DNA from 4 places in the Bacillus sp. C-3-6 genome. Region 4 is predicted to be linked to each of the others. Evidence: riboswitches for the same ligand, from Rfam matches in the RefSeq annotation. Region 4 holds a riboswitch; each other region holds the start of a gene.
What was found. Region 4 has a riboswitch for S-adenosylmethionine ahead of mmuP (S-methylmethionine permease). Riboswitches for the same ligand answer to the same signal wherever they lie in the genome.
Positions count from the first base shown of each region.

Region 1: another riboswitch for S-adenosylmethionine. It lies ahead of ACW0JX_RS15470 (M20 family metallopeptidase); the one in region 4 lies ahead of mmuP (S-methylmethionine permease).
Region 2: another riboswitch for S-adenosylmethionine. It lies ahead of ACW0JX_RS01795 (methionine ABC transporter ATP-binding protein); the one in region 4 lies ahead of mmuP (S-methylmethionine permease).
Region 3: another riboswitch for S-adenosylmethionine. It lies ahead of ACW0JX_RS01060 (ABC transporter permease); the one in region 4 lies ahead of mmuP (S-methylmethionine permease).

Region 1 is NZ_CM137247.1:3,001,148-3,005,668, reverse strand. It holds gene ACW0JX_RS15480 (VOC family protein) at 1-219, opposite strand, end outside; gene ACW0JX_RS15475 (AAA domain-containing protein) at 331-2,640, shown strand; SAM riboswitch class I at 2,717-2,818, shown strand; gene ACW0JX_RS15470 (M20 family metallopeptidase) at 2,907-4,112, shown strand; gene ACW0JX_RS15465 (Lrp/AsnC family transcriptional regulator) at 4,279-4,521, opposite strand, start outside.
Region 2 is NZ_CM137247.1:331,869-336,389, reverse strand. It holds gene ACW0JX_RS01805 (MetQ/NlpA family ABC transporter substrate-binding protein) at 1-798, opposite strand, end outside; gene ACW0JX_RS01800 (methionine ABC transporter permease) at 820-1,485, opposite strand; gene ACW0JX_RS01795 (methionine ABC transporter ATP-binding protein) at 1,475-2,494, opposite strand; SAM riboswitch class I at 2,618-2,723, opposite strand; gene ACW0JX_RS01790 (cysteine hydrolase family protein) at 2,966-3,511, shown strand; gene pruA (L-glutamate gamma-semialdehyde dehydrogenase) at 3,782-4,521, opposite strand, start outside.
Region 3 is NZ_CM137247.1:180,464-184,984, forward strand. It holds gene ACW0JX_RS01040 (multidrug effflux MFS transporter) at 1-622, shown strand, start outside; gene ACW0JX_RS01045 (hypothetical protein) at 656-1,102, opposite strand; gene ACW0JX_RS01050 (hypothetical protein) at 1,377-1,880, shown strand; gene ACW0JX_RS01055 (DUF3951 domain-containing protein) at 1,897-2,112, opposite strand; SAM riboswitch class I at 2,282-2,387, shown strand; gene ACW0JX_RS01060 (ABC transporter permease) at 2,524-3,441, shown strand; gene ACW0JX_RS01065 (ABC transporter permease) at 3,459-4,463, shown strand; gene ACW0JX_RS01070 (ABC transporter ATP-binding protein) at 4,420-4,521, shown strand, end outside.
Region 4 is NZ_JBSSBE010000002.1:26,686-31,206, forward strand. It holds gene mmuM (homocysteine S-methyltransferase) at 1-634, opposite strand, end outside; gene mmuP (S-methylmethionine permease) at 609-2,018, opposite strand; SAM riboswitch class I at 2,102-2,209, opposite strand; gene ACW0JX_RS26965 (SHOCT domain-containing protein) at 2,981-3,445, opposite strand; gene ACW0JX_RS26970 (hypothetical protein) at 3,855-3,989, opposite strand; gene ACW0JX_RS26975 (YjcZ family sporulation protein) at 4,238-4,348, shown strand.

The DNA.
Region 1 (4,521 bases), on a different replicon from region 4:
TACTTTTCCTTCTGCTGGCAAGGAAGAATTGTAGCCTTCAATGAGTTCGAGTATCGTTTCTTTCGATTCTTCCACACCTAAAAAAGCGAGTTTTAAATCTGGATTCGGGTGCCCCATACGTTTAAGGAGCTGTAAGCCGACTACTTCTTCATAAAATGAGATAGATGCTTCTAAGTTTGCAACCATAAGTCCTACGTGTTCAATTCTTCTAACTGGCATGTAGATTCCTTCTTTCTGAAAATTATATACAATATATTATTGAAAATTAAGAAAATAAGCAAGATAAAAACCTTACAAATTTTAGCGTGTTGTATGGTATAGTGAGAAAGTATGTTTGGGGAGAAGGAAGGAGATTATACGATGAATACAACTACTCAAACTCCTTCATTATCAGAAACGATGAAAGAGTGGCATTATGCATTAGCATATGAAATTAAACATTGGAAAACGATAGGTGGTAGTAAAATTTCTATCATGAACGGTCGTTTTTTATATACAGATTATGAGAATACAGTGTATATATTTCAGCTTATTTCGGAAGTAAGCTTACCTGAAGGTTCACCAATTCGAATTGAGTTCGATGGTGAGGAAGCGACAGGAGAAGTATTATCTGTACATGGATTAGAAATAGAACTGAAATTAAATGATTATATACAAGGTGAAATAAGAGAAGCGGTTTTATACAGTGAACCGTGGCAACTTTTAGAGCAACTGCAAGAGCGATTGAAAGAAGCACGTAAAGATAAGCTGAAACGTAATCGTATAAAGCGTCTTGTTGATGGGACGAGCAGTCCGAAACATATTGAGAAGATGAAAAATCCGAAAAATGAACTGGCATATCGTTCGTTTTATAATCCGACAACGTACGTATGGGGACCGCCGGGAACAGGGAAGTCTTACAATTTATCACGTATTATTTCGGCTCATTATCAAAAAGGAAAATCGGTACTTGTGTTAGCTCATAGTAACGCGGCAGTAGACGTATTAATGAGTGAAGTAACGAAGCAAATTGAAAAGAAAAAGAAATGGACGCCTGGCGAAATTGTTCGTTACGGTTATAGTCAGCATGAACATATACGAAATCATGAAACGTTACTTGCATCTAAGTTAGTTGAAACGACGAACGGATCTTGGGGTGAGGAAAGACTCTATTTAGAAGAGACACGACAAGATCTTCGTGAAAAAATCTTATCGTATAAAGCAACATCTGCTGATAAGAAGCGTATACAAGAGATTGAAAGTGATCTTCGAAAGCAAAAGGCTAAAATTAAAGAAGTAGAAAAAGAGTATATTGAAAATGCGAAAGTAATTGGTGCAACTTTATCGAAATGTGCCATTGATTCACTTATTTATGAGCGTACATTCGATTTAGTTGTCGTAGATGAAGTGAGTATGGCGTTCGTTCCGCAAATCGCATTAGCTGCTTCACTTGGAAAACGTATCGTCGTTTGCGGTGATTTTTTACAATTACCTCCAATTGCGATGGCGAACCATGAACTCGTTCGCAAATGGCTTGGGGAAGATATGTTTTACCATGCTGGGATTGTTGAGTCTGTTAATAAATTAGAAGCACATCCGAACCTGTTTATGCTGCAGGAACAAAGACGTATGCATGCGGATATATCTAAGTTTACAAACTCATTTATTTATAAAAATAGAGTTTATGACCATCCGTCTGTTTCAGAACGTAAAGAACTTGCGCGATTGCAACCGTTCGCAAATGAGGCGAGCGTTTTATTTGATACGAGTCAAATGGGAGCCTTTTCGTTAAAAGACGCTGCTTCTGGTTCACGTTTTAACATTATGTCTGGTTTAGTAGCGATGCAAATGATGTTGATCGGACTGTTAGACGGTGTTCAATCCATTGGTGTTGTGACGCCTTACAGGGCGCAGTCTCGCTTTTTATCGACGTGTATTAGAGAAATGTTGCAGAGAACGAAATATCAAAACATACCAGTTTTAGCGGCGACAGTTCATAAGTTCCAAGGTTCTGAAAGAGATATGATGATCTTTGATACAGTTGACAGTTATCCGCAGGAACGACCTGGCGTATTATTCTTTGATCACAAAAACCATCGCCTCGTCAATGTAGCAGTGACAAGGGCGAGAGGGAAGTTCATTCAATTATCAGATTGCCATTATATGCGTAAAAATCTTTCTAGAAAACAAGCGTTATCGCAATTAACAGCTCATATAGAACGTCATGGAGATGTGTATGATCGCACGACATCAAGACAATTGTGGGAACGGAAAATTTCGAAACGTTTACGCTGGTTTATGGAAATGAATCTTGAAGAGCCGAAAGGGCTATTAAAAGATATTCTAGCCGCAAAACGAAAAATTATTATTTCACTTCCAAGTACAAAACAAGTGGATAAGCGAGTATGGCAAGCGTTAATGCGTACAAATGCACAGATAACAGTTTATAGTGATGGACCAGTTCCACTGAAAAATGTAAAGTTACAAAGACAAAATAAAGCATTCCCGTTTATCGTAATTGATGATGAAATCTTCTGGGCAGGCGCACCGCTCACATCTCAAATGATATTTGAAGGTAGCACGGAATTTCCGTACGTATGTGCAAGACTGCAAGCACCAGAAACAATTGGTGTATTAAAAGGATTTTTAGATATTCGGTAAATTCGGATAGGAATTCCTTGACTTTTACTTGGAATGAACTTAGAATAAAAAATAATTTAATATAATTTTATGAAAATTCTTATCACGAGAGGTGGAGGGACTGGCCCTATGATACCTCGGCAGCGGATTCGTTATGAATACTGTGCCAATTCCAGCAAGGTAACTTGAAAGATAAGAAAGAAGCTCATTTTGACTGTATATACAGAAGCCTCTTTCTATCTTTTAGAAAGAGGCTTTTTTACGTGAAAATAAAAGGAGGAAGAACAATGGGAGCGACAGGAGTAACGTCACAAAGAAAAACAATTGAAGAGAGTATCGAAAGAAATAAGGAAAAGTACATAGAAACAAGTCATGATATTCATGCGAATCCAGAGATTGGTAACCAAGAGTTTTATGCATCTAGAACGTTAAGTTTATTGCTAGGCAGTGCAGGATTTCAGTTGCAGCACAATATAGCTGGACATGAAACGGGATTTATCGCGCGAAAAAGCTCTGGAAAACAAGGACCAGCAATCGCATTTTTAGCGGAGTACGACGCTTTACCAGGACTAGGCCATGCGTGTGGTCACAATTTAATCGGCACAATTAGTGTTGCAGCAGCAATTGCATTATCAGAAACGCTTGAAGAAATTGGCGGGGAAGTTGTTGTGTTTGGTACGCCAGCAGAAGAAGGCGGGCCAAATGGTAGCGCGAAATCAAGTTATGTAAAGGCAGGTTTATTTAAAGACATTGATGCGGCGCTTATGATTCATCCGAGCGGAAAAACAGCGACAACGAGTCCTTCACTAGCAGTCGATCCACTTGATTTTCATTTTTACGGAAAAACAGCTCACGCTGCAGCTTCGCCAGAAGAAGGGATTAACGCATTAGATGCGGTTATTCAGCTTTATAACGGTATTAATGCACTTCGCCAACAACTTCCGTCAGACGTGAGAATTCATGGCGTCATTACAGAGGGAGGAAAAGCACCTAATATTATTCCTGACTATGCCGCAGCAAGATTCTTCATCCGCGCAGCAACGCGAAAAAGATGTGCAGAAGTAACAGAAAAAGTAAAAAACATTGCTGAGGGAGCAGCGTTAGCAACAGGTACAAAAGTAAAAATTCATCAATTCCAAAATGAAATCGATGAATTACTCGTAACAAAAACATATAACGATATCGTAGCGGAAGAACTAGAACTATTAGGTGAAGATGTAAATCGTAAAGAAAGAGTAGGGATCGGTTCAACCGACGCAGGAAACGTAAGTCAAGTCGTACCGACAATTCATCCGTACATTAAAATCGGACCAGATGATTTAATTGCACATACGAATGAATTTAGAGAAGCAGCACGTTCAGAACTTGGAGATAAAGCATTAATTACATCGGCAAAAGCATTAGCAAATACGGCGTATCGATTAATTACGGAAGAAGGGTTGTTAGAGAAGGTGAAGGAGGAGTTTAGAGAGGCGCAGAGGAATCAAGGGTAAGGGGATTAAAGTGCTCTTTTCAAAGAGTAATCTAATTAATAAGTAGAGATACAAAAAGAACATTGAAATATCAATGTTCTTTTTTGTTTACTAGTCATTGATTTTGTTGGTTTTTCTCAAGAAAGAGAAACTTTTACTGTTAGTGAGGATAATACGTATCCCTTTATCAAAACGACAATTTCTCCTCAAATTCACTCTTTAATACTATTAAAGGAGATGACAAGCCAAATTGCATTAAGGAGTCTAAAAATGCAGCGAGGGAATCCATCGAATCGCTCATGACCTTCATCATATAATTAAATTCCCCACTAATTCGAAATAAATCTGTTACTTCAGGAGCTGCATTACAATACTGGATAAAATCAGAGCATTGGCTCGTTTTAAACATGATGAATGCTTGAATGTTTTT
Region 2 (4,521 bases), on a different replicon from region 4:
ATTTGTTTCTTTTTTAATTGCATCTGTTACTTCTTTTGAATGGTATAATTCAATTACTTTTTTCAGTGTTGGATCATCTTTATCTTTCGTACGAGCTGCAAAAATATTAATATATGGCTTCGCATTTTCATTCTTTGGATCTTCTAAGAAAATAGGATCCTTCGCTGGATCTAATCCAGCTTGACCAGCAACACCGTTATTAATAACTGATGCCGCTACATCTTTTAACACACGAGGTGTTTGCTGTGCGATAACCGGCGTGATTTTTAACTTCTTCGGATTTTCAGCAATGCCGCTTGGATCTCCAAATAAGCCAAAATCTTTTTTAAGCTTTAATACTCCAGCTGCATCAAGAAGTTTTAATGCACGTGCTTGGTTCGTTGGATCGTTTGGAATTGCAATTTCTGAACCATCTGGAATTTCATTTGCCTTCTTATATTTTTCAGAGTATAAACCCATTGGCGCAATTTGTGTTGTACCAACAGCTGTAATATCTAACTTATGCTCTTTTTTAAATTGCTCTAAGAAAGCAATATGCTGAAATGAGTTTAATTCAATATCTCCATCAGCTAAAGCTTTATTTGGAGTTGTATAATCAGAGAACTCCACCAGTTTAATCTTAATCCCTTCTTTTTCAGCTTTTTTCTTCAAAATTTCCCAAGCGTCTCCATCCGTTCCAGTTACACCGACGCGAACTACTTTTTCTTTCGCTCCTGCACCCGTGTCTCCACTTGAGCAGCCACTTAATGCTGAGACGCCTACAATTGCTGATAATGCAAATGCTAAAATTTTCTTCATTTTCTTTTCCTCTCTTCCTTTTTATGATCTACGTAACAAGACTTTCGCAAAGTAGTTTCCTAAATTTTGAGCTATCTGTACGAGAATAATAAGTAAAACAACCGTTACAAACATAACTGATGTATCAAAACGTTGATAACCATATGTCATTGCCAAGTCACCAAGACCGCCACCACCGACAAGCCCAGCAACTGCAGAAAATTCAATTAAACCAACTGTCATAAATGTGACACCTAAGATTAATGGTGCTAACGCTTCTGGTACAAGGATTTCAAAAACAATTCTAATTGGCGAGGCGCCCATTGCTTGCGCTGCTTCAATTACTCCTTTCGGAACGGAAACAAGATTTGTTTCAACCATTCTAGCAATACCAATTGATGCGACTAACGTCATCGGGAAAATTGCTGCTGCTGTTCCAATCGTCGTTCCAATAACGCTTCTCGTTAGTGGACTTAAAGCTACTAAAAAGATAATGAATGGTACCGGACGAATTGTATTAATTATGATGTTAAGAATAGAAAAGACCCATTTATTTTCTAAAAAGTTCCCTTTTCTCGTTACATATAAAAGTAAACCTAGAGGTATACCCAGAATTGTAGCGAATATAAGGGTTACAATTACCATTAAGAGGGTATCCCCCGTCGCATCTAGTATGCGCGGCCAAAATATACTCCAATCAACTCGCATGAGCTTCTACCTCCTTCAGCTGCACTTGCAGTCTTAGATGTTGTAATGCTTTTTGAATTTCCCTCTGCTCACCTTGCAATTCTACAAGCAGATTTCCAAATAGCACATTTTGAAGTTCAATAATATTTCCGTACAGTACATTTACATCGACGTTATAGTTTTTTGCGATATATGATAGTACCGGCTGTCCTGTCTCCTCACCAGTAAATGTTAGACGATAAATTTGACCACCATTTTGAATTTTCGCTAGAACACTTTCTGGTAAATGATCATTAATAACAGAACGTACAAAGTTTTGAGTCGTCTTTGTTTTTGGTTGCGTGAAAACATCGAACAGTTTTCCTTCTTCAATAACTTTTCCCTTCTCCATTACAGCTACACGGTGACAAATTTCTTTCACAACATGCATTTCATGTGTAATAAGAAGGATTGTTAAATTGTATTCTCGATTTACTTTCTTTAATAAGTTTAGAATTTCTGTCGTCGTTTCTGGATCTAAGGCTGATGTTGCCTCATCACATATAAGAATATCTGGCGATGTCGCAAGTGCTCTAGCAATACCAACACGTTGTTTTTGTCCCCCTGATAGCTGTTCTGGATAATAGTTTGCTTTATCTTCTAACCCTACAAACTTCAGCAGTTCATTCACTCGTTCCTTTATCTCGTTCTTTGGCAATTTCGCTAACTTTAATGGATAAGCAATATTCCCAAACACTGTTCTTGAATTAAATAAATTAAAGCTTTGAAAAATCATTCCGATTCTTTGTCTTAGTTTGCGCAATTCTTTCGTCGATAATGATGTAATATCTTTATCATCTATTGCAATCGTTCCTGACGTTGGTCTCTCTAACATATTTACTAAGCGTAATAATGTACTCTTTCCAGCGCCACTAAAACCGATAATGCCAAAAATTTCGCCTTTCTCAACTGATAATGTTACATCCTCCACCGCATGAACAGATCGCCCAGCTGATTCATACACTTTACTTACATTGTTAAAAGAAATCATTTTTTCCCCTCCTATATGCTGTAAAAACTTGAAGTAGAGCTTTCGAGGTAAAATAAAAAGTGCTCTCCTTCTTATCAACCATAAAGATAAGAAGGAGAGCACTTATATGTACTCGTTCACATCTTCTCATCTTCCAAGCCTTTATATGGCTTGCTGGAGTTAGCACGGTATTAAAAAACCCGTTGCTGAGGTATCGTAGGGCCAGTCCCTCCACCTCTCTGGATAAGAATGTATCGATTTAATTGTCATTTAATTAATTCTCATTATAGAACTCAGAATAATAAGAGTCAATACATTTTTTAGAAAAATATTAATTATTCCTTTATTAAAATTTTTAGATGAAAATTCATGAGAAAATAGTAACTTTCAAGGTTATTTAAAATTCTTCTTCCTCATATTTTTAAACAGGAGAATCCTCTCTACGAATTGAATAAATTTATTTGAATATGAAACTCGGAGGCAGATAAATATATGAAAACAGCTCTTTTACTCGTCGATATTCAAAACGATTATTTTCCAAATGGAAAGATGGAATTGCGTAATCCAGTAGAAGCAAGCGAATATGCTAATCAGTTATTACAACACTTTAGAACAAACAGCGAACCTATTTTTCATATCCAACACGTAGCTATAAAAGATGACGCTACTTTTTTCCTACCTAATACAGAAGGTGTACATATTCACGAAAGCGTACGTCCACTTAGAGAAGAAACAGTTATAGTCAAACATTATCCAAATAGCTTCCGAGAAACTAATCTTCTAGAGCAATTACAGCGTTTAGACATTGAACATGTCGTCGTATGCGGGATGATGACTCATATGTGTATTGATGCTACAGTAAGGGCTGCATTTGATTTTGGTTTTCAATGTACCGTTATACACGATGCTTGTGCTACAAAAGACCTTTCTTTTAAGAACGCTACTATACCAGCTGTTTATATTCACAATACAATTTTAGCTAGTTTAAATGGCGTATATGCAAATGTAATAAGCACGAAAGAATTTTTAGCTACATAAAAAAACACTCCTTTCAGTGAGCAAAACCGAAAGGAGTGTTCCTTGTCGAACCATAGATTTTCTTTCAAATTGTATTATACAGGAAATTCTCAAAATGAATACTAAAAAATATGACTAATACGTCAACTTTTCTCATTATTTTATTTCTGTTTACATGTTTATCCCGGTATTAATAGGTTTTAGCTCATTCTCTTCGAACGACGGTAATATATGGGGTTTCAATTTTAAAAGGAGCTCTTCACACTTTGTGAAGAGCTCCTCTACTATTTCTTATAAAGTTTCAGAAGTAGTTTTTGCTTGCATGTGAAGTGCTAAGTAATCAGGTCCACCAGCTTTAGAGTCTGTACCAGACATGTTAAAGCCACCGAATGGTTGGTAACCTACGATTGCACCAGTACATCCACGGTTGAAGTATAAGTTACCAACGTGGAAGTCTTCACGTGCTTTTTCAATATGGTCACGGTTGTTAGTAATAACAGCACCTGTTAAACCGTATTCCGTATTGTTTGCAATTGCAAGTGCATGATCGAAGTCTTTTGCTTTACAGAATGCTACTACTGGTCCGAAGATTTCTTCTTTCATTAAGCGAGCATCTTCTGCAACATCAGCAACGATTGTTGGTTGGATGAACCAGCCTTTAGAATCGTCTCCTTCTCCACCTGCTAAGATTCTACCTTCTTCTTTACCAATTGCAACATAGCTCATTACTTTATCGAATGCAGCTTGGTCATTAACAGGACCCATGTTTGTACCTAATACTGCTGGGTTAGCAACTGTTAATTCTTTTGTTAATTCAACAGCACGATTTAATACGTGATCGTATACATCTTCGTGGATTACTGCACGAGAACATGCAGAACATTTTTGTCCTGAGAATCCGAATGCTGATGCAACGATAGACTTAGCTGCTAATTCAAGATCTGCTTCTTTATCAACAACGATTGTATCTTTACCGCCCATTTCAGCGATAACGCGTTTTAACCAAATTTGGCCTGGGTTTACTTTCGCTG
Region 3 (4,521 bases), on a different replicon from region 4:
TTTGGCGACGTACGGAAAATTGTTAAAGGACCGTCTGTTTATGGGATATGCATTGTCACAAGGATTAGTAACAGCGGCAATGTTTGCATACATTTCGGGCTCACCATTTGTGTTGCAGAACATATACGGAGCATCACCACAGCAATTTAGTTTATTCTTTGCGATTAACGGCATCGGTATTATTATTGCTAGTCAGGTAACGGGTCGTTTAGCGGGGAAAGTGAATGAGAAGACATTATTTGTTGCTGGTATTATTATCGCAGCTGTTGGTGGCCTATCTTTACTACTGACAATCGTACTAGGAATAGGTTTAATCGGTGTTTTATGTTCGTTATTCCTTGTTGTATCAAGTGTCGGGGTTGTATCAACAACTGGGTTCTCATTAGCGATGAGAAATCAGAAGCAAGCTGCAGGAACAGCGTCAGCTTTATTAGGCTTATTACAGTTCATTTCAGGAGCGCTTGTCGCTCCGCTAGTAGGTATTGGTGGGAGTAATACAGCGTTACCGATGGGTGTTGTTATTGCGCTTTGTGAAGTAGGAGCAGTATTATGTTATCTATTTATGGCCAGAAGAAGTGAGAAGCAGTTTGAACTGCAACAAAGACAAAATTTAGAGGCTTAACAAAAAAGAACTGATTCAAAGGGAATGTTTGAATCAGTTCTTTTTTTCATTTCTTTGAAATACCTCATACATATTATTCATGATCGTATCATATAAAACAGCAAGTTTATCCCACACCCAGCGATTACTATCGACTTCTTTTTCCCCACAGTCGATAATATCGGTATGGTCAGTAATTTTATACGCTTTTTTAACGATAATAGGAGCAATCTTCGGTATACGTGGGATTTCCTTTAAGGTATCTGCAAAGTTTCCAATGTAGACATGACCGATGATTTCGATTGTTAATGATTTATCCGATATATTTAGCACGGTATGAAATTGATTTGTATGTTGTTGTTTTAAATATTGAGCTAACTTAAATGGAGCATGCTTCTTCTTTAATACGCGGCGAAGGCTCTCTGTATTTTCGATATGAAGTGATTTTTCGCGAATAAGGACACGAATATCTTCTCCCATAAAAGGCATTGTGTTGTACATAGATGATTCTCCTTAAAACCTTACATATGTTTGCGTTATGCATATGTAAGTCTAGCATGGTTTGTTCTTTATGTGTGCTTACAGTTTTGTAAGGTGATGTAGTAAAGCATTGCAAAAGTTATTTGTATAAAGTGACGATACTGTGACAAACATGTTGGTATATATATTACGATGTTGTCTTAAGTGTAAAAAGTAGGGCGTTCTCGGTATAATAACAAGTGGAGATAAAAGAAACTATAATGAGTAATAGCTGTAGATAAAAGGAGAAGAAGAGATGAAGAAGGTTTTGGGTATTGCTGTAATGGGAAGTATGATCCTTCTAGTAGGATGTAATGGAAATAAAGATACGAAAGAACCGAAAGAAAAGGTAGAGCAATCTACTGAACAAACAGAAGAGATGAAAGAATACCTTGCAGTACATGAAAAATACGATATAAAAATGAATAAAGAAATTAATAAAGCACTGCAGTTATTTGAAGTGGCAAAAGAAAAGGGCGGTAAGGAAATAACGAATGCTACATATAAAGAAGACGTGCAAAAGGTAACAACGAGCATGTTAGAAGATATTGATCATATACGTAAAGAAATTCGTGTTCCGAAGTCGAAAGAGCAAGAACATGAGGTATATATTGGTTTCTTGAATGAATCAGAACAAGCGATGAAAAAATTACAGAAGTTAGCTAAAGAAGAAGATTCATCGTTGATTCGTGATATAGAAATTAATTTTGCAACAGCATCGACATACTATAAACGTTTTCAAGCAGAAACGAAAAAATAACCTTGCCTGTGCAGGGTTATTTTTTCTTCTTGCCATCTCCGTCTTCATCCTCAGATACTAATATTTTCTGTTCTTCGTGAAATTCGGAAATAGTTTGCCCGGTAATATTATCGAAAGGAGTATAAAAAGAAGTAATACGTTTCTTTTTAATAAAGAGTTTATAGGAGCCGATGATGACAAGTATAACGATTGTTAAGGGTAATCCTATAGTACCAAGAAGTAAGGGGTCCATCTTATAACTCCTTTAACATTATTTCTTTTTATTATAAGCCGAAAACTGTAATTTCGATAAATGAATTAAAAACTGATTTTTCTAAATTTATCCAATTTGATTGACTTTTCAATTTTTCAGAATTATAATTCGAAATATACAATTTGAACCAAATAATAATATAGCAATTTACTTATCCAGAGAGGTAGAGGGACTGGCCCTATGACACCTCAGCAGCGGGTTCTGTAATAGGAACACCGTGCTAATTCCAGCAAGCAAGTCTTGAAAGATAAGTGATGGGCCTTTGTTTGTTAAGCCTTGATCTTATTTTTTAAGATCAAGGCTTTTTGTATTCTAAAAAGAGAAAAGGAAGTAATGGAAAAAGTACATCCATAAAACAAAGTAAATTCATGCGTTTAGGGGGTTATTGAAGTGTATGTAATTAAAAAATTATCGGTTATGGTGTTTACACTATGGGTTATTACGACAGTGACATTTCTAATTATGCATATTATTCCGGGAGATCCATTTTCATCAGATGCAAAAATCTTTCCTGAAGAAGTGATCCAAAACATGAGAGCGAAGTATCACCTTGATGAACCGTTATGGAATCAATATGTTGCTTATTTAGACGGTGTAGTTCATTTTGATTTTGGTGAATCTGTTCAATCAACCGGGCAAGGTGTATCAGAAATTATAACAACTGGCTTTGGTCCATCAGCAATTATTGGTCTACAAGCACTTGTTATTTCATTGTTGGTAGGAATTGCGGCAGGGACATTTGCTGCTCTATATCATGGGAGAGTAATTGACTATAGTGTGAGTTTGCTCGCAATTCTAGGTATTTCTATTCCAAGTTTTATTTTAGCACCACTATTTATACAAGTATTTGCTATCCAATTTGAGTTTTTACCAGTAGCCTCTTGGGGAACATTCGAACATACGGTATTGCCATCCTTTGCATTAGCGTTAGGGCCAATTGCAGTTATTACAAGGTTTGTTCGTTCTAATATGATCGAAGTACTGCAGAGTGATTATATTAAGCTAGCAAGAGCAAAAGGTATACCAATTAAGAAGATTATTATAAGACATGCTCTTCGAAATGCGATTGTTCCAGTACTTACATTTGTGGGACCGTTAATGGCGGGACTTTTAACAGGGACTTTCGTTATTGAAAAAATCTTTTCAATTCCTGGCCTAGGAAAATATTTCGTAGATAGTATTTTTAACCGAGACTATCCGGTGATTATGGGAACAACGATTTTCTATAGTGCATTATTAATTGCTTGTATTTTCATTACAGATATTATTCACCGCATTGTTGATCCGCGTATTCGTTCTATTACATAAGGAGGGGGGATATTTAAATGGGAGCTTATGAAATTAATGAACAGTTATTAACGAAAGAAGAGAAAAAAGAATTAACGATAAATAAAAATCAGCAAACGATTAGCAGAAAGAAAGAAGTGTTTCGTAAGTTTATATCGAATCCAATCGCAGTTTTAGGAACAGTGACGTTATTGCTAATTATTGTTTTCTCGCTTATTGGCGAAAGTTTAACTTCATTTACTGCGAGTGAACAAGTAAAAGAGGCAACAAATTTACCGCCGAGTAGTGAACATTGGTTTGGAACAGATGATCTAGGGAGAGATATTTGGGCACGTACTTGGGCTGGTGGGAAGATTTCACTAACAGTTGGATTAGTAGCAGCTGCCCTCGATATAGGGCTTGGTGTACTGATTGGTGGATTTAGTGGATATGTGAGAGGGCGTAATCGCCTTGGAACGTTAATTGATGAGTGGATTATAAGAGGAATTGAAGTATTATACGGCATCCCATATTTATTAATTGTTATTTTACTATTAATTGTTATGAAACCAGGTCTTTTCACCATTATTATCGCCCTTGCATTAACGGGATGGATTGGAATGGCTCGTCTCATTCGAGCACAAGTATTGTCTTTAAAACAACGAGAGTTTGTTATTGCAGCAGAGCGATTAGGTACATCACATATGAAAATTATATATGGGCATTTAATTCCGAATTTAACAGGGATTATTATCGTAAATTTATCATTTACAATTCCAGCAGCTATTTTTTCAGAATCATTTTTAAGCTTTATAGGACTTGGAGTACAATCACCAGCGGCAAGTTGGGGGACGATGACGAATGATGCACTCGGGACATTATTGAGCGGAGAATGGTGGCAGCTATTTTTCCCGGCAATCATGATTGCACTCATTATGTTCGCATTTAATGCAATTGGTGATGGTTTGCAAGATGCGATTGATCCAAAAATCGTCAAACGGAATCGAAAGGAGAAAAAACATGGCACAAATCTTATCTTTAGAAAACGTAACGTTAGCCGTTGAAAAAGAGAATAGTAAGCAAGCGATTGTGAAACATGTTTCCTTTTCTATTAACGAAGGT
Region 4 (4,521 bases):
GTTTCATACCTTCACTAATCTCTTTCTCATTTTTTAGCGAAAAGGTAAGCCACGCATATGTTTCTGGAAACTCACGCAATAATGTATCTAATACTCTTGCTTCTTGCAGGGAAGGGATCGTTTCAAATGCCAATAGATCTGCACCTGCTTCGATTAACGCGGACATTCTCGAACGGTGAAAGTCTGCTAATGTTTTATCTGTCACACCATAGTTGCCTACATACTCTGAACCATCTGCAAGGTAAGCCCCGTACGGCCCAACTGATGCAACAACTAATGGTTTAGGCCTATTCGTTTGCCTATTTTCCTTCCAAAAATCATCTCTTGCCCTTCTTGCAAGTAACACCGTTTTCTTAATTAATTTCAAAGCTTCCTGTTCTTGTATTCCACGCGTGGAAAAACCACTAATAGTAGCTTGATAGCTTGCTGTTATGGCACAGTCTGCTCCAGCAATAAAATAATCTAAATGAACCTGATAAATTAGTTCTGGATTTTCTAGTAACACACGTGCCGACCAAAGGGGATCGTCCAAATTACATCCATGTGCCTCCAATTCTGTAGCTAATGCTCCGTCAAGAATCATAATGGAATGTTGGGATAAAATATCATCAATTGGGTTGATTTTGTTCGACATAATCTACGCCCCTCTTTTTTAGATTTTTTGTTAGATAATAACTTCCATAGCAAAACAAAATAAACGGTATGCCGCAATATAAGGCAATCCTCTGTGTTGGATCGAATGCAATTCCAATACACGATGCCAGACAAAGGATAAAAGAAGCAATTGGTACTAATGGATATAGTGGTGTGCGATAAATCAAGTCCTTTTCAGAATTTCCTTCTTTCAAAAATTGTCTGCGAAATAGGAACTGGGAAGCACTAATACTCATCCAAACTACGACTACTGCTAGACCGGAAATGGAAACAAGTACGATATAGACAGTATCTGGTGCCACAATACTTGAGAGCAAAGCCAAAGCTCCACCCACCATGCTGAAAATGACGGCGTTGATTGGAACACCTTGCTTCGTCATTTTTCCAAAAATGGGGGATATCATATTCTTATTAGCAAGCGACCAAAGCATTCTAGAAGAGGCGTAAAGGCCTGAGTTTGCCGCAGATAAAATGGCTGTTAAGATAACGAAATTCATTATGTCAGCTGAATATGGCACCCCAATTCGTTCTAGAACTGCAACAAAAGGGCTCTCTAATACCCCCGCATCGGAAATAGGCAATAACGCAGATAAAACAACAATCGTTCCTACAAAAAAGATGATCAATCTCCACAGAGTAGTTCGAATGGCCTTCGGTATCATTTTTTCCGGGTTCGCTGTTTCTCCAGCTGCAATGCCTATTAATTCTGTTCCCGAAAAAGCAAAATTAACCGCAAGCATGGTCATCATAATGGCCGTAGCACCATGAGGAAATAAACCTCCACTTGTAAAATTAGAAAAGAATGGTGCTGCTTTTGAATGAGCCATCGGAAGAAACCCTAGCATTGCCGCTACTCCTAACACAATAAAAATCACAATAGCTATAACCTTTATCGATGAAAACCAAAATTCGGATTCGGCAAAAAATTTAACAGTCAGAACATTTAATACAAAGATCAAAATGGCAAAAAGAGCACTCCATACCCAAACATTAATCGATGGAAACCATCGCTTCATAAGTAATCCTGCGGCTGTAAATTCAGAACCTAAAGCAACAGTCCAAGTTAACCAATACAACCAGGCTACTGTATACCCTGTACCCGGTCCAATGTATTTAACTGCATAACTATGAAATGCGCCCGTTTCGGGCATATGTACGGAAAGTTCTCCTAAACATAGCATAACTAGATAAACCACTAGTGCACCAACCAAATAGGATAGAATTGTTCCAAATGGGCCAGCTTGTTGAATAGTGTAACCCGAACTTAAGAATAAGCCCGTTCCAATCACCCCACCAAGTGATAGCATGACTAAATGACGTGCTTGCATTTTCCTTTGAAATTCTTGCCCATTTTTGTTCTCCATTTCTACTCTCCTTTAGTTACTATCCAGAAAAAACAAAAACGCACTCTAAAAAAGAGGGCGCTACTGACAAATAAAAACGGAAGCTCTCATCTATCAGGATTATCACCCGCTGGAATTAGCACAGTGTCTACTTAAGCAGACCTGTTGCTGAGGTTTCATAAGGCCAGTCCCTCCACCTCTCTGGATAAGAAATATTTTTTTATAACCTTATCAATCCATTCAATAACTGTCAAGACAATTCTGTTTTTTTAAAAAAATCATCTATTATAGAAATACAAAAAAAGGAGTATTACTATAACTGCAATCCACTCCTTCTTGGGTATTATTTAAAAATTGAACATACAAAACCTCATTTATTTATGATACAGTTCACAAGCACTTCCTCAAAATTTGATGCGCTTCTAAATATCTTCTTACTTCTTTGGCTATGAGGATCACCGCAACTTAGAGATGTGTGACGAGACCCCATCGCCATCAAGCTAAGGTTTTGAAGTACCCCCTAAATGACAATTTTCTTTCTCTACAATTAATTATTTCGAGAAATGAGCTCATATTTTTGTTTTGGGGATGTTTACTTTTCTTAAGTTAATGGGTATGCGGCCGTACCCTTAAACAAGAAACACAAGCGCCAGCTACTAAAGAAGAGCCTAAAAAAGAAGAACCCAAAAAAGAGGGGCCTAAGAAAGAAGAAGCTCCGAAAAATAAACCTGGAATTAGCAAAACTAAGTTCAATTAAATCAAAAATGGAATGAGTTACGACGAAGTTAAAACTATCATTGGTAGCGACGGGGAAGTTTTATCATAGACTGGGCAAGCTAGCGAACAACTTCATACCATTATGTATAAATGGAATGTAGAAAAAGGATTTGGTGCTAATGCGAACTTCATGTTCTAAGAAGGTAAATTGTAAAATAAATCTCAATTCGGTTTAAAATAAAAAAAGCACTCATATGAGTGCTTTTTTAAATTCCTAATAATTGCTTTTTCTTCGCTTGAAACTCTTCTTCAGTAATAACTCCTTGATCTAACAACTCTTTATACTTCAATATTTCATCTGCCCCACTTACTGATGCAGAAACTTGAGGTTTGCTTTTATTAGCTAAAATACTCTCAATATACTCTTTAATTTCTACAGCCATTTTTTCTTCTTTTTTTGTAAACATAACTGTGTTTTCATCTGCTGCTGCAGCCATAACCCCTTTTTTACTCTCTTGACTACCCATAAAAATAAATTGTATGTAACCATTTGTGAAGAAATTGGCTTTTTTAATTTGAATACCAGTCATATTGTTAATATCAATGGTTTTTTCACCGTCTAATCCATGATTTAAAAAATTCAAGGCTCCTCTTCGCTTCAGTCGAATGAAGTTATCCTCTATTCTTACTACTGTTTTCCCTGCCCCTTTAAACTCAAATGTTCTATCCAAGCTCTCCACCCCTATAATTACATAATGTATTACTCAAATATTATAACTCTGAATCTTTATTTACAAAATATAGATTTTGTTCACTTTTACGATACATTTATGAAACAGTCGTATGTTACGTTATAAAAGTCCATTTTTTGAATCATTTTCATTCTGTTAAAAAGTCCCAGACCTTCTAGGGCTTTTTACGTTTAAATAAAGAGGTATACCAAATTTCTCAATGTACAATATTACTTAACATAGTAAAATAATAATTGAATTGGCGTCCAATACATATCATTAAAATTAAAGTGGTTCAAGTCGGAGGAAGGCACCTTTGGGTGTCTTTTCTTTATTATAAAAACCCTCAAGCATTCTTACACTTGAGGGCTTATCAATTGAAAGGTAGGGCTGTTTGGAGTTCTTTATATTAAGAACAAAGCGGGATTACTCCTAAACCAATTAATAGAGCTGCAGCAAACGCTGGAATTGGGACAGGGATCTCGATACCCTCTACAACTAAGAAGTACTGTCCACTTACTACTTTAAAACAAACTAATTGCATGGTTATTCCTCCCTTCTGCTAAGATTAATACATTATATTATTTAATCTAATTATTTATATAATTCAATAGTTTGTTTTTAAGAAAATGTGCAATTTATTTATATTCAGGTGAAGCGCCCTAAATCATCTTTCCCTTATTTTTAAAAGGACCTGCTCATTTAATCCTTAAAAAAATAAAGTAATTTGAATCCATTAAAATACATGAGTGACTCCTTATTTTTCTCCTACTATTTAAAGGAGGAATTATTATGGGCTTTGGTGGTAGCTGCGGTGGCGGCTGTGGCTTTGCAGGAGGATTTGCTTTATTAGTTGTATTATTTATTTTATTAATTATTGTTGGAGCTTCTTGCTTCTGCTAAAAACTATGGGAAAAGACACTCTTATATGGGTGTTTTTTCTTTATTTCTCAATATAAGAGCTATAAAAATATGCTATAGTTTTAATAGAAGTTCCCTTTTGTGCAATGAGATAAAAATACCCAACAAAAAACCCACCTATTTCCGTAGGTGGGCCTTATCTTTATTACACAATA